DNA from 2 places in the Lysinibacillus sp. VIII_CA genome. Region 1 is predicted to be linked to the other one. Evidence: predicted binding sites of a transcription regulator. Region 1 holds the regulator's gene; the other holds the start of a gene.

Region 1 (9,491 bases):
TACTTTCTAAAAAGCAAGCCCTTCCGAAACCATTAAAAAAAGCACTTATTCAAACAAGTGAATTAATAGATACACAGCGTAAAAGCCTACAGCGCTTATCCAATGAACGTGCAGAAGCTCATGACAAAATTATTCAGGAACGCATCGTTGCTGAACGTCAACGTCTGGCTAGAGAATTACATGATTCTGTGTCGCAGCAATTGTTTGCGGCCTCCATGTTGCTTTCTGCTTTAACTGAAAGTGACGAAAATGCGACTAGTTTAAAGCAAGTGGAAAAAATAGTACAACAAGCACAGCTCGAAATGCGTGCGTTACTGTTACACTTACGCCCTGTTGCACTCCGCAATAAAACGCTTGCGCAAGGCTTAGAGGAATTAATTATTGAGCTTCAGCAAAAGGTTTACTTTCATATTGAATATGAGCTAGAAGAAATGGCATTAACGAAAGCAGAAGAAGATCACTTATTCCGCATTGCCCAGGAAGCCCTCTCTAATACACTTCGACATGCCAAAGCAAGTGAGGTTGAATTGTTGCTTGTTGCACGAGATGACTTAGCCATTTTACGCATTCAAGATAATGGTTTGGGCTTTGATGTAGAAGCCGATAAATCCACTTCTTACGGCTTGCAAAATATTGCTGAACGTGCAGTTGAAATAGGCTGCACATACAAAATTGTGTCAGTCCCTGAAGAAGGAACGATTGTCGAAGTAAAAATTCCACTACATAAGGAGGAGGTCAATAGTAATGATACAAGTACTCATAGTGGATGATCATGAAATGGTGCGTATAGGCGTTTCAGCTTACTTATCCGCACAGCCTGATATTACAGTTGTTGGTGAGGCTGAAAACGGGCAAGAAGCAGTTGAGCGTGCTCTTGCCTTAAAGCCTGATATTATTTTAATGGATAATGTTATGCCCATTATGACTGGTGCTGAGGCAACAGCAGAAATTTTAGCGGCATGGCCTGAGGCAAAAATCATGATGGTGACTAGCTTTTTAGATGATGACAAAGTCTACCCTGCATTAGAGGCAGGAGCAGTAAGTTATATTTTAAAAACATCTAATGCTAAACAAATTGCGGAAGCCATTCGTAAAACAATGGGTGGTGAAACGGTTTTAGAGCCAGAAGTCACATCTAAAATGATGCACCGTATGCGCAACGGCAATAATACACCTCTTTACGAGCAACTTACTGACCGTGAAATGGAAGTCCTATTATTAATGGCACAGGGCAAAGCCAATCAGGAAATCGCCGATGAGCTATACATTGCTTTAAAAACTGTGAAAACACATGTTAGCAATATTCTAGCAAAGCTAGAAGTGCAGGATCGTACACAGGCTGTTGTCTATGCATTTCAAAATGGGCTTGCCAAATAATTCCTACATAAAAAAACTGCATAACCATATGCAGTTCAGACTGTAGACAAACTCAATGAAATAAAGTAAAGCCGTTGATTTCCACTTCGTGTGGACGCTTTCCGCGGGCGGGGTCGAGCTGCTTCCCTCGCTTCGCTCAGTCCAGGATCTCGTCTTTCCCGCTTTTCCCGCTGGAGTCACCGCCCTTCGTTCCCATCAACTTCTACATAAAGTGCCCCATCTATATAGGATGTTGAAAAGTAAATTTTGAGGTGCTAATACATCGAAACCTTTGATTTGTGCGAAGTGTCAAGCCTTCCCAATGTACGGAAAGTAAGAATTACAAAAAACTCATTCAACGCCATACTTGGGAACTGTATGTGGAGGAAGCTGAACATTTACGCCATTCCTATGACGTCAAACAAATTTATGCAAGCGTAAAGAAACGATTGAGCATGTCTTTGCCGATGCAATGGTATGCGATGGACAACCTAGAGGTCTGAAAAATTGTCCATGCAGGCGATACTAACTCTTGCTGTCATGAATTTAAAGAAACTAGCTACTTGGACGTGGCTGGCGGCTTAAAAGAGTTCTTATACTTGAAGAGTCTGTTTTATGGGATATCAAATTACCATTTTTAAACATAAAGAAAGTAAAAAAATGACAAAAGGAATCGAGTGTGAACTTCTCAATTCCTTTTGTCACAGTCTGAACTGCATAACCATATGCAGTTTTTTTGATTTGGGATATTTTTGAAAATTATTGCCACAGATATATTTGTTAATTCCTTTAGTGATACGTCACTCAATACCTAACATTTGATTCTCACATGCTATAAAAAGTACCGCAACGCCCAGCGAATTGATACAATCGCTGAGTGTTGCGGTACTTTATTAAAAATCTTATAGAGCTTTTACCTTCGCAACTACATTTTCTACAGTGAATCCGTATTTTTCCATTACTACTTCACCTGGAGCTGATGCGCCAAATTTATCGATTGCAAGCACATCACCATCAAAGCCAGTATATTTATGCCAGCCGAATGATGCACCCATTTCAATCGCAAGACGTTTAGTGACAGCTTTTGGTAAAACAGATTCTTTGTAGGCAGCATCTTGTTTTTCAAAGCGATCCATAGATGGCATTGAAACGACAGCTACATCCAAACCTTCACCTTTTAATGCATTTTGAGCTTCAATTGCAAGAGATACTTCAGAGCCTGTTGCAATTAATATAGCATCCGCTACTGCTTTAGTTGCAGGAGATACTGTGTAAGCACCCTTCGTCACACCTTCACGTACTGTTTCAATAGAAGCGTTAAGAACAGGTAAGTTTTGACGAGACAATACTAATACTGTTGGCGTATTTTCTGATGCAACGGCAAGCTCCCATGCAACAGCTGATTCATTTGCATCCGCAGGACGAACAACAGATAAATTAGGCATTGCACGTAGTGATGCAAGGTGTTCAATTGGCTCATGCGTTGGTCCATCTTCGCCAACAGCAATCGAGTCATGTGTAAATACATACGTTACAGGTAGACCCATTAATGCTGACAGACGAACTGCCGGACGCACATAGTCTGAGAACACGAAGAATGTACCACCAAATACATTTAAACCACCGTGAAGTGCCATACCGTTTAAAGCAGCGCCCATTGCAAATTCACGCACACCAAACCAGATGTTGCGACCAGCATAATCGTCCGCTGAGAAGTCGCCTGCACCCTTCATCGTTGTTTTATTAGAGCCAGCAAGGTCAGCAGAGCCACCAAAGAATGATGGAGTTTTCTTAGCAATAGCATTAATCGCATCACCAGAAGAAGAACGTGTTGCTACAGATTTACCAGCTTCATACACTGGTAATTCCGAAGCGAAGTCTGCTGGTAATTCACCCTTCATAGCCTGTTCAAATTGAGCTGCTAATTCTGGGAATTCCTGTTTATAAGCAGTAAATTTCGCATTCCAAGCTTCCTCAGACTGTGCTCCTTGCACCTCAGCCGCAGCATTAAAAGTATCATATACTTCAGCAGGAATTTGGAAAGGCTCATGTGCCCACTCATAGGCAGCTTTTGTTAATACCACTTCATCTGTACCAAGTGGTGCACCATGAGAATCCGCTTTACCCGATTTATTTGGTGAACCAAAACCAATCACTGTTTTCACTTCAATCAATGTTGGTTTGCCAGTTGATTTTTTAGCTTCTTCAATAGTTGCATTAATCGCATCAACATCTGTGCCATCTGCAACTTTTAAATAATTCCAACCATAAGATTCAAAACGTTTTTGGACGTTTTCTGAGAATGACTTTTCTAAGTCTCCATCTAAAGAAATATCATTAGAATCGTAAAGCACGATTAATTTTTCAAGTTTTAAGTGACCAGCTAATGAAATAGCCTCTGCTGCTACGCCCTCCATTAAGTCTCCATCACCACATAATGCAAATGTATAGTGGTCAACGATGTCATGACCTGGTTTATTGTACGTAGCTGCTAAATGACGCTCTGCCATTGCCATACCTACAGTCATGGCAATACCTTGTCCTAGAGGACCAGTTGTTGCTTCCACACCTACTGTATGACCATATTCAGGATGTCCTGGTGTTAATGAATCCCATTGGCGGAAGTTTTGAATTTCTTCCATTGGTAAACCATAGCCGCCAAGGTGAAGTAAGCTGTATAAAAGCATGGAACCATGACCTGCTGATAGTACAAAACGATCACGGTTAAACCATTTTGGATTTGCTGGATTATGGCGTAATTGTTTTGTCCAAAGCGTATAAGCCATTGGCGCTGCCCCCATTGGTAAACCTGGGTGACCAGAATTTGCTTTTTCAATAGCATCGATTGACAAAGTTCGGATAGCATTAATTGCTAATAAATCCGCATGTTGAGTCATTATATTGTGACATCCTTTCTCGTCCTATAATTGTTCTTCTACAGTTTAGTCAACATTGCTTTAGAAAACAATGCTTTTGTTATACTATTTGTATTTTCATACATACTTTATTAAATTGTGTCACATTAATTTAGAAATTTATTTTTTTTCGCTTGTCTTACCTTCTCTGGCGTGACATCATTTCCTTCTGCATCAACCACTTTTACGTTTTCAATCGTATCACGCATCGTTGCTCTAAATGTATCCAAGTATTCTTTACGAAGCGCTGTTCGCTCCTTTGCCTCTTCATCCGTTAGTTGACCATTTTTTGCTTTAGCAGAAAGTTCATTTATACGGTTAATTTTTTCTTTTGATAACATAGTTACACACCTTTCAGTACCTATCTTATTGACTTCGGTATGCAAAGTATAGCACGGTTTCCCATTAAATGCAGTTATACCAACCCTTATTCAAGCTGTTGAAATAAAAAAATACATGACTTCCAGATGTTTGAAGTGTATAAGTATTATATGGAAGGAAAAATTTAACTATATATTGGAGGATATACATGTGAACGTGACAACTAAGCGATTACTCATTCGAACATTTCAAGAACAGGACTGGGAAGCTGTTTATAGCTATACTTCAGATGAAAAAGTGATGCATTATATGCCTGAAGGTGTTTTCACTGAAGATCAGGCAAAGAAATTTATTAAAGAAAATAGCAGCGACAAAGCAAAACATTTTGCTATTGTTTCAAATAATTGCAAGCAAGTGATTGGTCATATTGTTTTCCATCCTTGTTTCGGTGATCATACTTATGAAATCGGTTGGGTACTAAATCCAGCTTACCAAAATCAAGGCTTTGCTTCTGAAGCTGCACATGCTGTATTAGACTATGGATTTAATGAAAAGAAACTTCATAGAATTATTGCAACGTGTCAGCCCGAAAATATCGCTTCTTATAAGGTTATGGAAAAAATAGGAATGAGACGTGAAGGTTTTTTTAAAAAATGTATACCATATGGGGATGAATGGTGGGACGAATACTATTACGCAGTCTTACGTGAAGAGTGGGACAATTTGTTAGGAGGTTAGAAGAACATTAAACACTAAACTACTAAGCTCGTGGAAATGGAAGAAGTTCCTGTAAATGGTATTAGGCACTTGGTCAATAATGGATGATCCGACCATACAAATTAGCTTGAAAAAACTTCTGAATACGGAGGAGGTATTTTTCGATGGCAAAATTTCATCCTGATTACATGATTACTAAAAGAACACTCGGTCCTATTACGTAAACAAACACAAGAGGTTGCCATACCAGTTCCCTTAGAGGACCGACATATATTATTTTCTATGCTTCAATATTTAAAAAACAGCCAAGATCCGATTTTAACAAAAAAGTATAAGCTACGTCCTGGTAGTGGCCTCTCTGCAAATCAAATTGGCGTAGATAAAAGAATGTTTGCTGTCCTTTTTGAAGATCATGACCAAAAACACGAAATGATGTTCATTAACCCAAAAGTAATGAGCCATTCTTTAAATATGATCTATTTGCCTGAGGGAGAAGGGTGTCTGTCTGTTAATCGACCAGTTCACGGTTTTGTACCAAGATATGAACGAATTAAAGTAAAAGCCTATACTATTGATGGACAGGAATTTATTTTGTCTTTAAAAGGCTATGAATCTATCGTTGTACAACATGAAATCGATCATTTAAATGGTATTATGTTTTATGATCGAATTAATAAAGATAACCCTTTTCAACTACCCCAAAATGTTATTATCGAAAGCTTGTATTAAAAAAATTAGCAGGCTATATTATTTGCCTGCTAATTTTTCTTGATGCTCTTGGAATCGGCGATGTACGGTTGCCTTACTTACCTCAAAGCCTAATCCTCTAAGAGTAATGGAAATTTCCTCAAAGGTAAAACCACGATTACGTAGCTTCACGATTTCATCAACAGGGAGTTCCTTCCGTTCCTGACCATGCGGATTCCCACGATTGGATAGGTTATTTTCAGGGCGATAGCCATTTTCCACAGCACGTCGCATACCTCTGCGGATTTTCGCATTATGGATTCTACGTTGATACTCTTCTACAATTGCTAAAATCTCTAGTAGCATCGTATCCATTTCGTTTAATTGAACTGGTCCTGCATCACGAATCGAATAAACATCTGTTGCTGATTTTTGTAATAAATGCAATACTGCCATCCTGGCATTTCCACGGCCTAAACGAGTTTCATCTTGTACAAAAAGAGCTTTTACTTCCTTCTCTTTTATAAAATCAAGCATTTCAAGTAAGCCTTCGCGTTCAACATCATAACCGCTATGCTTATCTTTAAAAACACCCTTTACTTCATAGCCTTGCTCTTTAGCACAGAGCACTAATTCTTCTTGTTGGCGCTCTAACGAGGAGCTTTGCGTTTCTTTTTCAGTACTTACCCGGCAATAGACAACAGCCGTCATTTGATTATTTTTCATTGTTCGTTTCTCGCAATTTCAATGGTTTTGATGGGACTGGCTTGATCACTCAAAACTGGAATGACTAGAGATTTACCCGCCACGATTTTAATATCTGCTAACTCATTTTCTGATTTGACAAGTTTAATCCAATCTTCTTTACTCATTTTACCACGGTATTGTTCGGCTAACGACCACAAGCTATCCCCATGTTCAATTTGAATTTCAGCGTAATTAACATCCCCCGGATCAGTGATGTAAAGGTAACTTGCGAAGAGTAAACAAGCACCTAATAATATAGTGATATGTGTATTTTTCTTTAACCATTTCATCATTATAACCTCTTTTCTAGAATGTTTGTTCGGAATATACGTTCCCATAATAAAGCGAACAAACGTTTTTGTCAAACACTTTTCGAACCTATGTTTGCATACGTGTTCGCATTCTGTTATACTATCAAATAAGAAGAATGATATTAGAAAAAAGAGGTGAGCAATCATGAAAAAAGTATCGAAAAGACAAGAGGACATTTTAGCGTTCATTAAAGACGAGGTACGAGCTAAAGGGTATCCGCCATCAGTCCGTGAAATCGGGGAAGCTGTTGGACTTGCTTCAAGTTCAACTGTTCATGGTCATTTGGCTCGATTAGAACAAAAGGGTTTTATTCGTCGAGATCCAACAAAACCACGTGCTATTGAAATTCTTGAACCTGAAGAATCCATCCAAAAGCAACACGTCATCCATGTACCACTTGTAGGGAAGGTTACAGCAGGTTCTCCTATTACAGCTATCGAAAATATTGAAGAGTATTTCCCACTGCCTGATACATATGGCACGAGTGAGGATCAGTTATTCATGCTAGAAATTATGGGTGAATCGATGATTGAAGCAGGAATTTTAGATGGTGATTTAGTGATTGTGAAGCAAAAATCAACGGCTAATAATGGAGACATTGTTGTAGCCATGACAGCTGAAGATGAAGCTACTGTAAAACGATTCTTTAAGGAAAAAAACCATTTCCGTTTACAGCCTGAAAATTCATCAATGGAACCGATTATCGTCGATCAAGTATCCATTTTGGGACAAGTTGTTGGTCTGTATCGCCGTGTACATTAATTAAATGAGGGTTTGAGGATTGTGTTCCTTCACTGAGCATAAATCCTCTTTTTTACGCAAAAAAAGAATCCATAAACTATTGGATTCTTTTGACAACGGCCTTTTAAGCCTCTTTTTTAAATTTTATGCTCGCTTCAATAAACGCTGCAAATAGCTTTTGTGCATGCGGATCTCCTGCTATAGCTAATTCCTCTGGGTGCCACTGGACAGCCAAGCAGAATGGTAATTCCTCATGTACCACTGCTTCAATAATGCCATCACTTGATTTCGCTGCAACTTTTAAATTCTCCGCTAGTACATTCACTGATTGATGATGAAAAGAATTGACGGCAATTTTCTCTTGTTCCAGAATAGTGGCTAATAAATTCTCCGCAATAATTTGTACATAATGCGTTGCTACTGATCTACCGGCCTGTTGCATATGTTTAATAAGCTTTGTACTATAATGGTCACTATCAATGTCCTGATATAACGTCCCGCCTAATGCAACATTTAATATTTGGATACCCCGACAAATACCGAAAATAGGCATTTTTCGTAAAAATGCAGCCTCAATTAATGCTAATTCTACGGCATCTCTAGCTGGATGAATTTTACCTAACTTTGGTGAAGGGTCCACTCCAAATAAAAAAGGATGTACATCATAGCCTCCCGATAGCAATAAGCCATCCGTAAGGGCTAAAATTTGTGCAGCATCTTCCTCAACCCCTAACGGAATAATGAGGGGGATACCGCCCGCCTCAATAATACTTTTGCTGTAAGCAGCATTTAAATGAGCTGATAAATCATCTTCTACAAAAGCTGTAATTCCAATAATCGGCTTCACTTGATTCCCCTCCACAAAATTGAAGATTAAATACTTACCAAAAACCTAAGTACCACTTGATGAACGAATCTCCATAGAAATAAACAATATTAGCGGCTAATGCAATTGATGGGCCAAAGGGAATAGGTGTTTTTCTTCCCTGTTTACGCTTTAATAAGACAACTATTCCGACTATCATACCAATGATAGCAGCTAAAAATAAAGTCAACAGCGTATGAATAGTACCGAGAACAAGACCAATTAAAAAGAATAATTTAATATCCCCTCCTCCCATTCCACCTTTCGATAAAACCGCAATACTATATAATATGCCAAAACCAACGAGTGAACCCAATAGGCTGTCCCACCAAGGTGTTAAAGGTGATAGTACACGTCCAATGACCAATATAGGCAAAAAGAATAAAAGAATCTTATCTGGAATTAACAGATAAGTAAAATCTGAAACAACTATAATGACTAACAATGAGATGAACGATAAAGCTACTATGAATTCCATGCTCCAGTTTAGCTTCAAATAAGCAAGGGCGAATAATCCTCCAGTCAACAATTCTATCGCTGGATATACTGACGAGATTTTAAAGCCACAGCCCCGACATTTTCCTCTTATAAACAGATAAGACAATACTGGCACTAAATCAAGAACCGTCAATGGTCTTTGACAGTTTGTACAATGGGAGGAAGGAAGTACAAGAGACTCCTTCCGCGGTACACGAAAGCCAACTACATTATAAAAAGAGCCAAAAACTAGACCAAATAAAAAAATGATAATTGTATAAGCCATTTCCAAATTTATGTCCTCCTAAACCAATAGGCGCCCATACAATCCGTATGATGCGCCTATTCGTATA
Region 2 (9,491 bases), 520 kb from region 1:
TGTGCCTGCTGCACGACTTAAAGTTAAATAGTCTAAACCTACATTGACAAGGAAGCCTAGTCTTTCTTCTATTTCTCGTAAAACTAGACGAGCAATTTGCATATCCTTTTCAGTGAGATCTAGCTCTTTGAAAAATGTATCGGCTTCCTGAATCGAATATTGTGTCACTTCACCAATATGCTTATCAGCAACTTTCACTGCCAATGTTTCTGGCTTTAAACGATAACCCTTACAGGAAGGACAAGCCTGTTGTGCCATATATTTTTCCATCTGCTCACGAACATAATCTGAAGTTGTCTCTTTAAAACGACGTTCTACATTTCGCACAACACCTTCAAATTCAATCATTTGGTCTCGCACATTGCCAAACTCATTTTCATAATGGAAGTGAATTTTCTCTTTGCCTGAACCATATAAAACTTTATCCATCTTGTCCTTTGGTAAATCTTTTACTGGTACATCCATTGGAATCTCATAGTGGTCACATACTGCTTTTAATAATTGAGGATAGTACTGTGAACTTGTAGGCTCCCAAGGTGCAATAGCATGCTCTAACAAGGAACGATCCCAATCTGGCACCACTAAATCTAAATCCACCTCTTGTGTGGAGCCTAAGCCATCACAGCTAGGACAAGCACCAAATGGACTATTAAATGAAAACATGCGTGGCTCTAGCTCTCCAATGGAAAAACCACAAATTGGACAGGCATGATGTTCACTAAACAGTAATTCCTCGTGCTCCATGACATCTACAAGAACACGACCATCTGCTAAACGAAGAGCTGTCTCTAAAGAATCACTTAAACGTGCAGCAATACCTTCCTTCATTACAACACGGTCGATCACAACCTCAATGGAATGCTTTTTATTTTTATCAAGATCAATCGCATCATCTAAATCTCGTAAATCCCCATCAATACGCACACGAACGAAGCCTTGTTTTTTTAAATCTTCCAGTAGTTTTACATGTGTTCCTTTACGACCAGAAACCATTGGCGCAAGAAGTTGCATCTTGGTTCTTTCTGGATAAGATAATAAACGGTCCACCATTTGCTCAATCGTTTGGGAAGTAATTTCTATCCCATGATTCGGACAAATCGGCTTACCAATACGTGCATAAAGTAAACGTAAGTAATCATAGATTTCTGTAACCGTCCCGACCGTAGAGCGTGGGTTACGACTCGTCGTTTTTTGGTCAATTGAAATAGCAGGCGATAATCCTTCAATTGCATCAACATCTGGTTTGTCCATTTGTCCAAGAAACTGGCGAGCATAGGCGGACAGAGACTCGACATAACGTCGTTGTCCCTCCGCATAAATCGTATCAAACGCTAGTGAAGATTTACCTGAACCTGATAATCCTGTTAAAACGACTAATTGATCACGTGGAATTGTGACATTAATATTTTTTAAATTATGAGCACGTGCACCTTGCACGACAATTTCAGTATTTTTCACAAGTCATTCACCCTTCTACCTTCAATTCAAATATTGTATCTCTAAGCTCCGCTGCACGTTCGAAATCAAGCGCTTTTGCTGCTTCCTTCATTTCTATTTCTAGAGAAGCTAAGAGCTGTTCTCTTTCTGCCTTAGTCAGCTTTTTGCCCTTCGTCGCCTTTGTTACATAGGATTCTTCTTCTTCTGCCACTTGTGTAGCACGAATTACTTCTGGTATTTTTTTACTAATAGTTTGAGGTGTAATACCATGCTCTTCGTTATATGCCATTTGCAATGCACGACGACGTTTTGTTTCATCCAGTGCCTTTTTCATCGAGTCTGTTACATGATCCGCATACATGATGACATGACCATTCGCATTACGCGCAGCTCGGCCAATCGTTTGAATGAGTGAACGTTCTGAACGTAAGAACCCTTCTTTATCTGCATCTAAAATGGCTACAAGTGATACTTCAGGAATATCAAGGCCTTCTCGCAATAAGTTAATGCCAATTAGTACATCGTATGTGCCCTTCCGTAGCTCACGGATAATCTCAATGCGCTCTAATGTTTTAATCTCAGAATGCAAATATTCAACCTTTAAGCCCATCTCCTTCAAATAGGCGGTTAAATCCTCTGACATTTTCTTCGTTAGCGTTGTTACTAACACTCGCTCATCACGTGCAATTCGATCCTGAATTTCATCAATCAAGTTATCTATTTGACCTTCAATTGGGCGGACATCAATTAATGGATCCAATAAACCAGTAGGTCGAATAATTTGCTGGATCATTTCTGGTGTATGCTCCAACTCATAAGGCCCTGGTGTGGCAGATACATAAATAGCTTGATGTACTCGAGCTTCGTATTCTTCAAAACGCAATGGACGGTTATCTAGAGCAGATGGTAAGCGGAAACCATGTTCTACCAGTACCCCTTTACGTGCTTGGTCACCGTTATACATCCCTCGTACCTGTGGGAGAGTTACGTGACTTTCATCTACTACAAGTAAAAAGTCCTCAGGGAAATAATCAAGCAAAGTATAAGGAGTAGCACCTGCTTCACGTAAAGTTAAGTGACGGGAATAGTTCTCAATCCCCGAACAAAAGCCCATTTCACGCATCATTTCTAAATCATAACGCGTTCGTTGCTCTAGACGTTGAGCCTCCAACAATTTATCCTCGGCACGCAATAATGCCAAACGATCTTCTAATTCTTTTTCGATATTTTCAATTGCTTTTCGCATTTTTTCTTCTCGTGTAACGAAGTGGGATGCTGGAAAAATAGCAACATGCTCTCGATCTGATAATATTTCTCCAGTTAAAGCATCTACTTCACGGATACGATCAATTTCATCCCCAAAAAATTCGACACGAATACAATGTTCATCACGTGAGGCTGGGAAAATTTCAACTACATCTCCTCGTACCCGAAACGTTCCACGTGTAAAACTAACATCATTGCGCTCATATTGAACATCTACAAGTTTGCGCAGTAACTGATTACGTTCAATTTCCATACCTGTGCGAATCGATACAACCATTTCACGATATTCTTCTGGAGAACCAAGACCGTAAATACAGGATACAGATGCAATAATAATGACATCATCACGCTCAAATAATGCCGAAGTTGCAGAGTGGCGCAGCTTATCAATTTCATCGTTAATGCTAGAATCCTTTTCTATATAAGTATCTGTCTGCGGTACATAGGCTTCTGGTTGGTAGTAATCATAGTAACTAACAAAATATTCTACAGCGTTATTTGGAAAGAACTCTTTGAACTCACTATATAATTGGCCCGCCAATGTTTTATTGTGTGCCATAATGAGTGTCGGTTTTTTAACCTGCTGGATGACATTAGAAATCGTAAACGTTTTTCCAGTTCCTGTAGCACCTAGTAACGTTTGATGACGCTTGCCTGCCTTCACACCCTCCACTAATTCCGCAATTGCCTGTGGCTGGTCCCCATTAGGCTGATATGGCGCTTGTAAATCAAAAGTTTGCACACCTGTCCCCGTCCTTTCTTTCCAATTTGTACATATATTTTAGCATAGCAATATTAAAATATCGAACATTTAACGAACGAATGTTTGTAAAATTTTTTTCTATCCCTAAAAATGGAAGATGGCCCATCAACCTTCTACTTTCATCATAGCCGTTTCAACAGGTTTTCAAGCTTTATCTATTCATTAGTCAATTATAGAATGGTAGTCGCAATTTCTCGTTTCTCATTTTTAGTGCAATTTCATAAATTGAGTGCATTGGACCCCACCCACTCTATCATTTCCAAAAACAAAAATCCCGCTCTCCATAGACGCGGAGAGCGGAATAATTAGTATGATTCATCTTCTGTTTGATGCAAGGAGTTTAGTTCGGTTGCGTATTGATAAAATGCGTTTTCATCTTTATCATCGAGCGCTCTATCTATCAGAACTATGAGCTGCTCTTGTCGATGCATACGCTGGATACGATTTAAAAATAAATCTAAATAAATCTCGTTTAATAATCTCTCTGCCTCATCAACTTTTTTTGAATGACCAACGGCTTTTAGAAAATCTGTGTACGAATAATATTTATCCAACGATCTCACCCCGATCCTTTTCTAAATTATATGAAAATTGAAATTAAAAAGCAATGCTTACGATTTGAAAATAACTTGAATTAGCTACTAAACTCGTGAAGTTTAAAGCAAACTCTCTAAGCATTTCATTCATTTATAAGCCTTGTTCCATTATTTTGTATATTTTTTGAAATTCATATTATGTACTACACTACGATTATCAATAGAAAAGGGAGGCACTTTCACTATGACTACCAAATTTGTTAATGGCTATTTAATTTCCTTTAACACTTACTTGCTACAACCTATTCAGCATGACGCTAAAATTTTTACTCATGTTATTGACAAACATAATGAGCTAATTGTTACTCGGAAACCGATGCATGTACTAAGAAAATCCTGTATATCATTAGGCTCCACCTATGAAGCTGCCAAGCAATCTGCTAAACGTTTTTTTGGTAATCAACATAAGCTACCAATAGTTGTGGCTTTTGATTATGGGTTTCCTTGCATTTTTCTACCAACCTATTCACCGAATTCAATTCATAATATATGGATAGGACTCCATGCTATTACTAACATTACACCTAGTAAAACAGGATGTGTTGTCACATTAAAAAATGATAAAAAGATTGAGCTACCTATTCAATATGCTTCTATTAGTAAGCAGTTTGTAAATGCATCAATGCTCTATAAACATTATATGAACGAACGAAAACAGCTTAGTCAAGACTCCCCCTATCATCCACCCTTTTAACTACAAGAATCCCCCAAGATTAACTCTTGGGGGATGGATATTAATTAATTTTTGAACGTAAGTACGCATTAATAAACGGATCTAAATCGCCGTCCATTACCGCTCCGACATTCCCTGTTTCTTCATTGGTACGATGATCTTTTACCATAGAGTATGGATGGAATACATAAGAGCGAATTTGCGAGCCCCAGCCAATGTCCTTTTGTTCACCACGGATCTCATCAAGCTGCGCCTGTTGCTTCTCTAGCTCTAATTGATATAATTTCCCTTTTAACATAGCCATCGCTTTTTCACGGTTTTTAATTTGTGAACGTTCTGCTTGGCATTGTACAACCGTGCCAGTCGGGATGTGTGTAATACGAACAGCTGAATCTGTTGTATTGATGTGCTGACCACCCGCACCTGTCGCACGATACGTATCAATTTTCAAATCTTCTGTGCGAATATCAATTTCAATATTCTCGTCAAACTCTGGCATAACATCACAAGAAACGAAAGAAGTATGACGACGTCCTGAAGAATCAAATGGTGAAATACGTACTAGGCGATGGACACCTTTTTCGGCCTGTAAATAACCGAAAGCATTATGCCCCTTAATCGAAATGGTTACAGATTTAATCCCTGCTTCATCACCAGGAAGATAATCCATTGTCTCCACTTTAAAGCCACGCTTCTCAGCCCATCGTGTATACATACGTAAAAGCATAGAACCCCAGTCTTGTGACTCTGTTCCCCCTGCTCCTGGGTGCAATTCTAAAATGGCATTGTTTTGATCGTATGGACCGCTCAATAATAATTGCAGCTCAAAATCAGCCATTTTTTGTTGGAATTCCACCAACTCTTTTCCCAATTCTTCCTGCAATTCTTCATCTGGCTCTTCACGTAAAAGCTCCAATGTCATATCTAAATTCTCATGTGTTTCTTCTAATTCTTTATATTCATTAACGATTGCTTTTAAGCCATTACCCTCATTAATGATCACCTGTGCACCTTGCTGATCATCCCAGAACCCTGGCTCTAGCATCATTTCATCTAACTCCTGTATACGTGCCTCTTTGTTTTCTAAGTCAAAGAGACCCCCTGAAGTCCACCAATTTTTTGGCTGTAGTATCTAACACATTGCGTACATCTGCTAATTCTATCATTGTAAAATCCTCCGAACGTTTGTAATGGAGCATAGTGTGAAAGCTCCGTATCTTTTTATTATAACGTTTTTACAGAGGAAAACATACATAAATACACGATCCTAAGTCTCGTCCTCAAGCATATCAAGCGTAAAACGTTGAAATACTTTCACACGATCATATTGAACAAGTAAATGCTTCGTCCTTCTCTCTAATCTATATTTTAATAAAAATGCCCGTTGAATACGATACTCTATCGTTTTGACACTAACATCTACAATAATTTCCTGCCCATTCGTAAAGATTATCTTTGTACTCTTTTTATCCACAGAGATATACTCATCAATATGATGGACAGCAAACCATATACATTCCGGATGTAGAGGCGACTTGCTCGGAAACCATAAAATATTACCTCGCTCATCCACAACGATTGGGTTTTTATTAAGCTTACCTAAAATCATTTTTGATCCATCAAAAGCCCCTCTTAAGCTAGAACCATAATAACGCAGATTATAGTCCATTAACTTTGTCGGCGGTATTTTAGAAATATAATCTTTACTTTTTTCCATTACCCGAGTACATAAATTTCCAAAGGAATCATACACAGGCATATACAGCATAGTTTCACTACTCATAATATCCTTCTTATGCATCATTATTCCCCCTTTATGCACTTATGTTTTCAGCCTAAATAAAAAAAGAATATACAAATGTCCGTACATTCCCGCTTTTTTCTACAAGTCGAAATTGCTTGGAAAACTCTATTTCCACCCACATTTCTCCCACCCCATCTTTAATCTTTTGTCACTCTTAATTCTTTGTTTTCAACCCACCTAATTATTAGGTAATAATAGAAGTATTCTCTAAAACTAAATCCCTAATATTACAGCTATTGTATACCCATATTTTACTATTGTCTATAAATTCTGACTTTTATAACAAAAATTTATTTATTTATAAAAAAAAGATCATTTCAACACACAGTTAAAATGACCTTTTCCCTTTATATTATTGAGCTGCGCCATGACAGTTTTTAAACTTCTTACCGCTTCCACACGGACATAAATCATTACGTCCAACATTTTCAGCTTTACGAACTGGTTGCTTTTTCGGAGCAGGACCGCCTTCTTCCTTCGGATTAACAGCCTGACCTTTCGCCACCTCTTCACGCTCAAGATTACTGCGAATTTCTGCCTTCATTGCATACTTCGCAACATCCTCGCGAATGGAAGCAACCATATCTTCGAACATCGCAAAACCTTCTTGTTGATATTCACGAAGTGGATCATTTTGACCGTATGCACGCAGATGGATACCTTGACGAAGTTGATCCATTGCATCAATATGATCGATCCATTTTGTATCAATAGAACGTAATAAAATAACTTTTTCAAACTCACGCATACGCTCTGGAGTAAGCTCTGCTTCTTTTTCATCATATCGAGCATGAACAGCTTCTGAAATCAATTGATTAATGTCTTCAGCAGATTTGCCTTGGAAATCAGCTACTTTTAGTTGACCTTCCTCTAGCAAGTTAGCAGCCACAAAATCATCAATAGCCTTCAGATTCCAATCTTTTTGCTCCCCTTGTGTATAGAGTCCGACAACATTATCGATCGTCTCTTGAATCATCGATTCCACAAGCACACGCATATTTTCTGTTTCTAGCACATCATAACGCTCTTTATAAATAATCTCACGTTGCTGACGGAGAACATCATCATATTGTAATAAACGCTTACGAGCATCAAAGTTATTACCTTCGACACGTTTCTGCGCTGATTCTACAGCTCTCGACACAACTTTTGATTGCAATGGCTGTGTATCGTCCATTCCTAAACGCATCATCATAGACTTCATATTATCTGAACCGAAACGACGCATTAAATCATCTTCTAGTGATAAATAAAATTGTGTCACCCCTGGATTCCCTTGACGACCAGAACGTCCACGTAGCTGGTTATCAATACGACGGGATTCATGTCTCTCTGTACCAATTACCGCTAACCCGCCAATTTCTAAAACACCTTCACCAGGTTTAATATCGGTACCACGCCCCGCCATATTTGTGGCAATCGTTACAGCACCCTTTGTACCAGCATTCGCAATAATTTCTGCCTCACGTTCATGGTTTTTCGCATTCAGTACATTATGAGGGATTTTATGTTTATCAAGCAATTGCGAAATAATTTCAGATGTTTCAATCGCAACCGTACCAACAAGAACAGGCTGTCCTGCCTTATGGCGCTCTGCAATATCAGCCGCCACCGCTTTATATTTCCCTTCCATAGAAGCAAAAATTAAATCTGGACGGTCATCACGAGCAATGGGCTTATTCGTAGGAATCGCAATAACGCTCATATTGTAAATATTGCGGAACTCTTCTTCCTCAGTTTTCGCTGTACCTGTCATTCCCGCAAGCTTTTGGTACATACGGAAATAGTTTTGGAATGTAATGGTAGCCATTGTCATTGATTCATTTTGAATCTCAACGCCTTCTTTTGCTTCAATAGCTTGGTGGAGGCCATCCGAATATCGGCGCCCCTTCATTAAACGACCAGTAAAGCCATCAACAATCACAATTTCGCCATCTTGGACAACATAATCGACATCATTATGCATACTCACATGTGCCTTTAACGATTGGTTAATCGCATGATTTAAGCGGACATGTGTTAAATCAAACAAATTGTCAATGCCGAATGCTTTCTCCGCCTTTTCCACACCAGCATCTGTTAATGTAACACCTTTTGTTGACTCTTCGTATGTGTAATCTGTTTCTGCACTTAACATACGTACAAACGCATTAGACTGTTTATACAACTGTGCTGATTTCCCAGCCTGACCGGAAATGATTAATGGCGTACGTGCCTCATCAATTAAAATCGAGTCAACCTCATCGATGACAGCATAGTGAAGTGGGCGTTGAACACGCTCCTCTTTATAAAGCACCATATTATCACGCAAATAGTCAAATCCTAATTCATTGTTTGTACTATAAGTGATATCCGCTTCATAGGCCGCACGCTTCTCTTCTTTTGACAGGCTATTTAAATTTAAACCTACTGTAAGACCTAAGAAATTATACAGCTGTCCCATCTCAGCAGCGTCACGACTAGCCAAATATTCATTGACTGTGACAACATGCACACCTTTACCAGTAATCGCATTTAAATAAACCGCCATCGTAGCTGTTAACGTTTTACCTTCACCGGTCTTCATCTCTGAAATGTTACCTTCATCAAGAGAAGCAGCCCCCATGATTTGGACACGGAACGGATACATCTCTAACACACGTTTCGACGCTTCGCGACAAACAGCAAAAGCCTCCGCACGAATAGACTCTAACTGCTCCCCATCCGCATAACGCTTTTTAAACTCTTCTGTTTTCGCTTGTAATTGTTCATCTGAAAGCTGTTCCATTTGAGAAGCGAATCCCTCAACCTGGTCAGCGATTTTTTCTAATTTTTTTAACTCACGTTTATTGAAATCAAATAATTTATTTAATAGGTTTGCCATGAATGTTTTTCACTTCCTATATAGATTCAACTTTCATTTTACCATTGTGTAACAGTTTCATGCAAACAGTCACCCTACTTGCATGAGAA

Evidence for each region. Region 1 encodes LexA, which represses DNA repair genes until DNA is damaged. Its sites were predicted from a motif close to CGAACATATGTTCG; they were not measured.
Region 2: uvrB (excinuclease ABC subunit UvrB) is a predicted target of LexA. The motif match lies at 3,519-3,532, and genes of this name have one in related genera.

What each region holds. Positions count from the first base shown of each region.
Region 1 is NZ_JBNFXM010000001.1:122,761-132,251, forward strand. It holds gene ACP3VS_RS00675 (sensor histidine kinase) at 1-770, shown strand, start outside; gene ACP3VS_RS00680 (response regulator) at 745-1,377, shown strand; partial or broken gene ACP3VS_RS00685 (transposase) at 1,640-1,941, shown strand; gene tkt (transketolase) at 2,259-4,253, opposite strand; gene ACP3VS_RS00695 (DUF896 domain-containing protein) at 4,379-4,612, opposite strand; gene ACP3VS_RS00700 (GNAT family N-acetyltransferase) at 4,803-5,330, shown strand; partial or broken gene def (peptide deformylase) at 5,474-6,038, shown strand; gene ACP3VS_RS00710 (YneB family resolvase-like protein) at 6,057-6,722, opposite strand; gene yneA (cell division suppressor protein YneA) at 6,719-7,036, opposite strand; gene lexA (transcriptional repressor LexA) at 7,200-7,817, shown strand; gene ACP3VS_RS00725 (gamma-glutamyl-gamma-aminobutyrate hydrolase family protein) at 7,921-8,643, opposite strand; gene ACP3VS_RS00730 (prepilin peptidase) at 8,678-9,430, opposite strand.
Region 2 is NZ_JBNFXM010000001.1:638,832-648,322, forward strand. It holds gene uvrA (excinuclease ABC subunit UvrA) at 1-1,458, opposite strand, end outside; gene uvrB (excinuclease ABC subunit UvrB) at 1,466-3,445, opposite strand; gene ACP3VS_RS03090 (IDEAL domain-containing protein) at 3,772-4,020, opposite strand; gene ACP3VS_RS03095 (competence protein ComK) at 4,247-4,756, shown strand; one part of gene prfB (peptide chain release factor 2) at 4,797-5,825, opposite strand; one part of gene prfB (peptide chain release factor 2) at 5,827-5,901, opposite strand; gene ACP3VS_RS03105 (competence protein ComK) at 6,003-6,539, opposite strand; gene secA (preprotein translocase subunit SecA) at 6,892-9,402, opposite strand.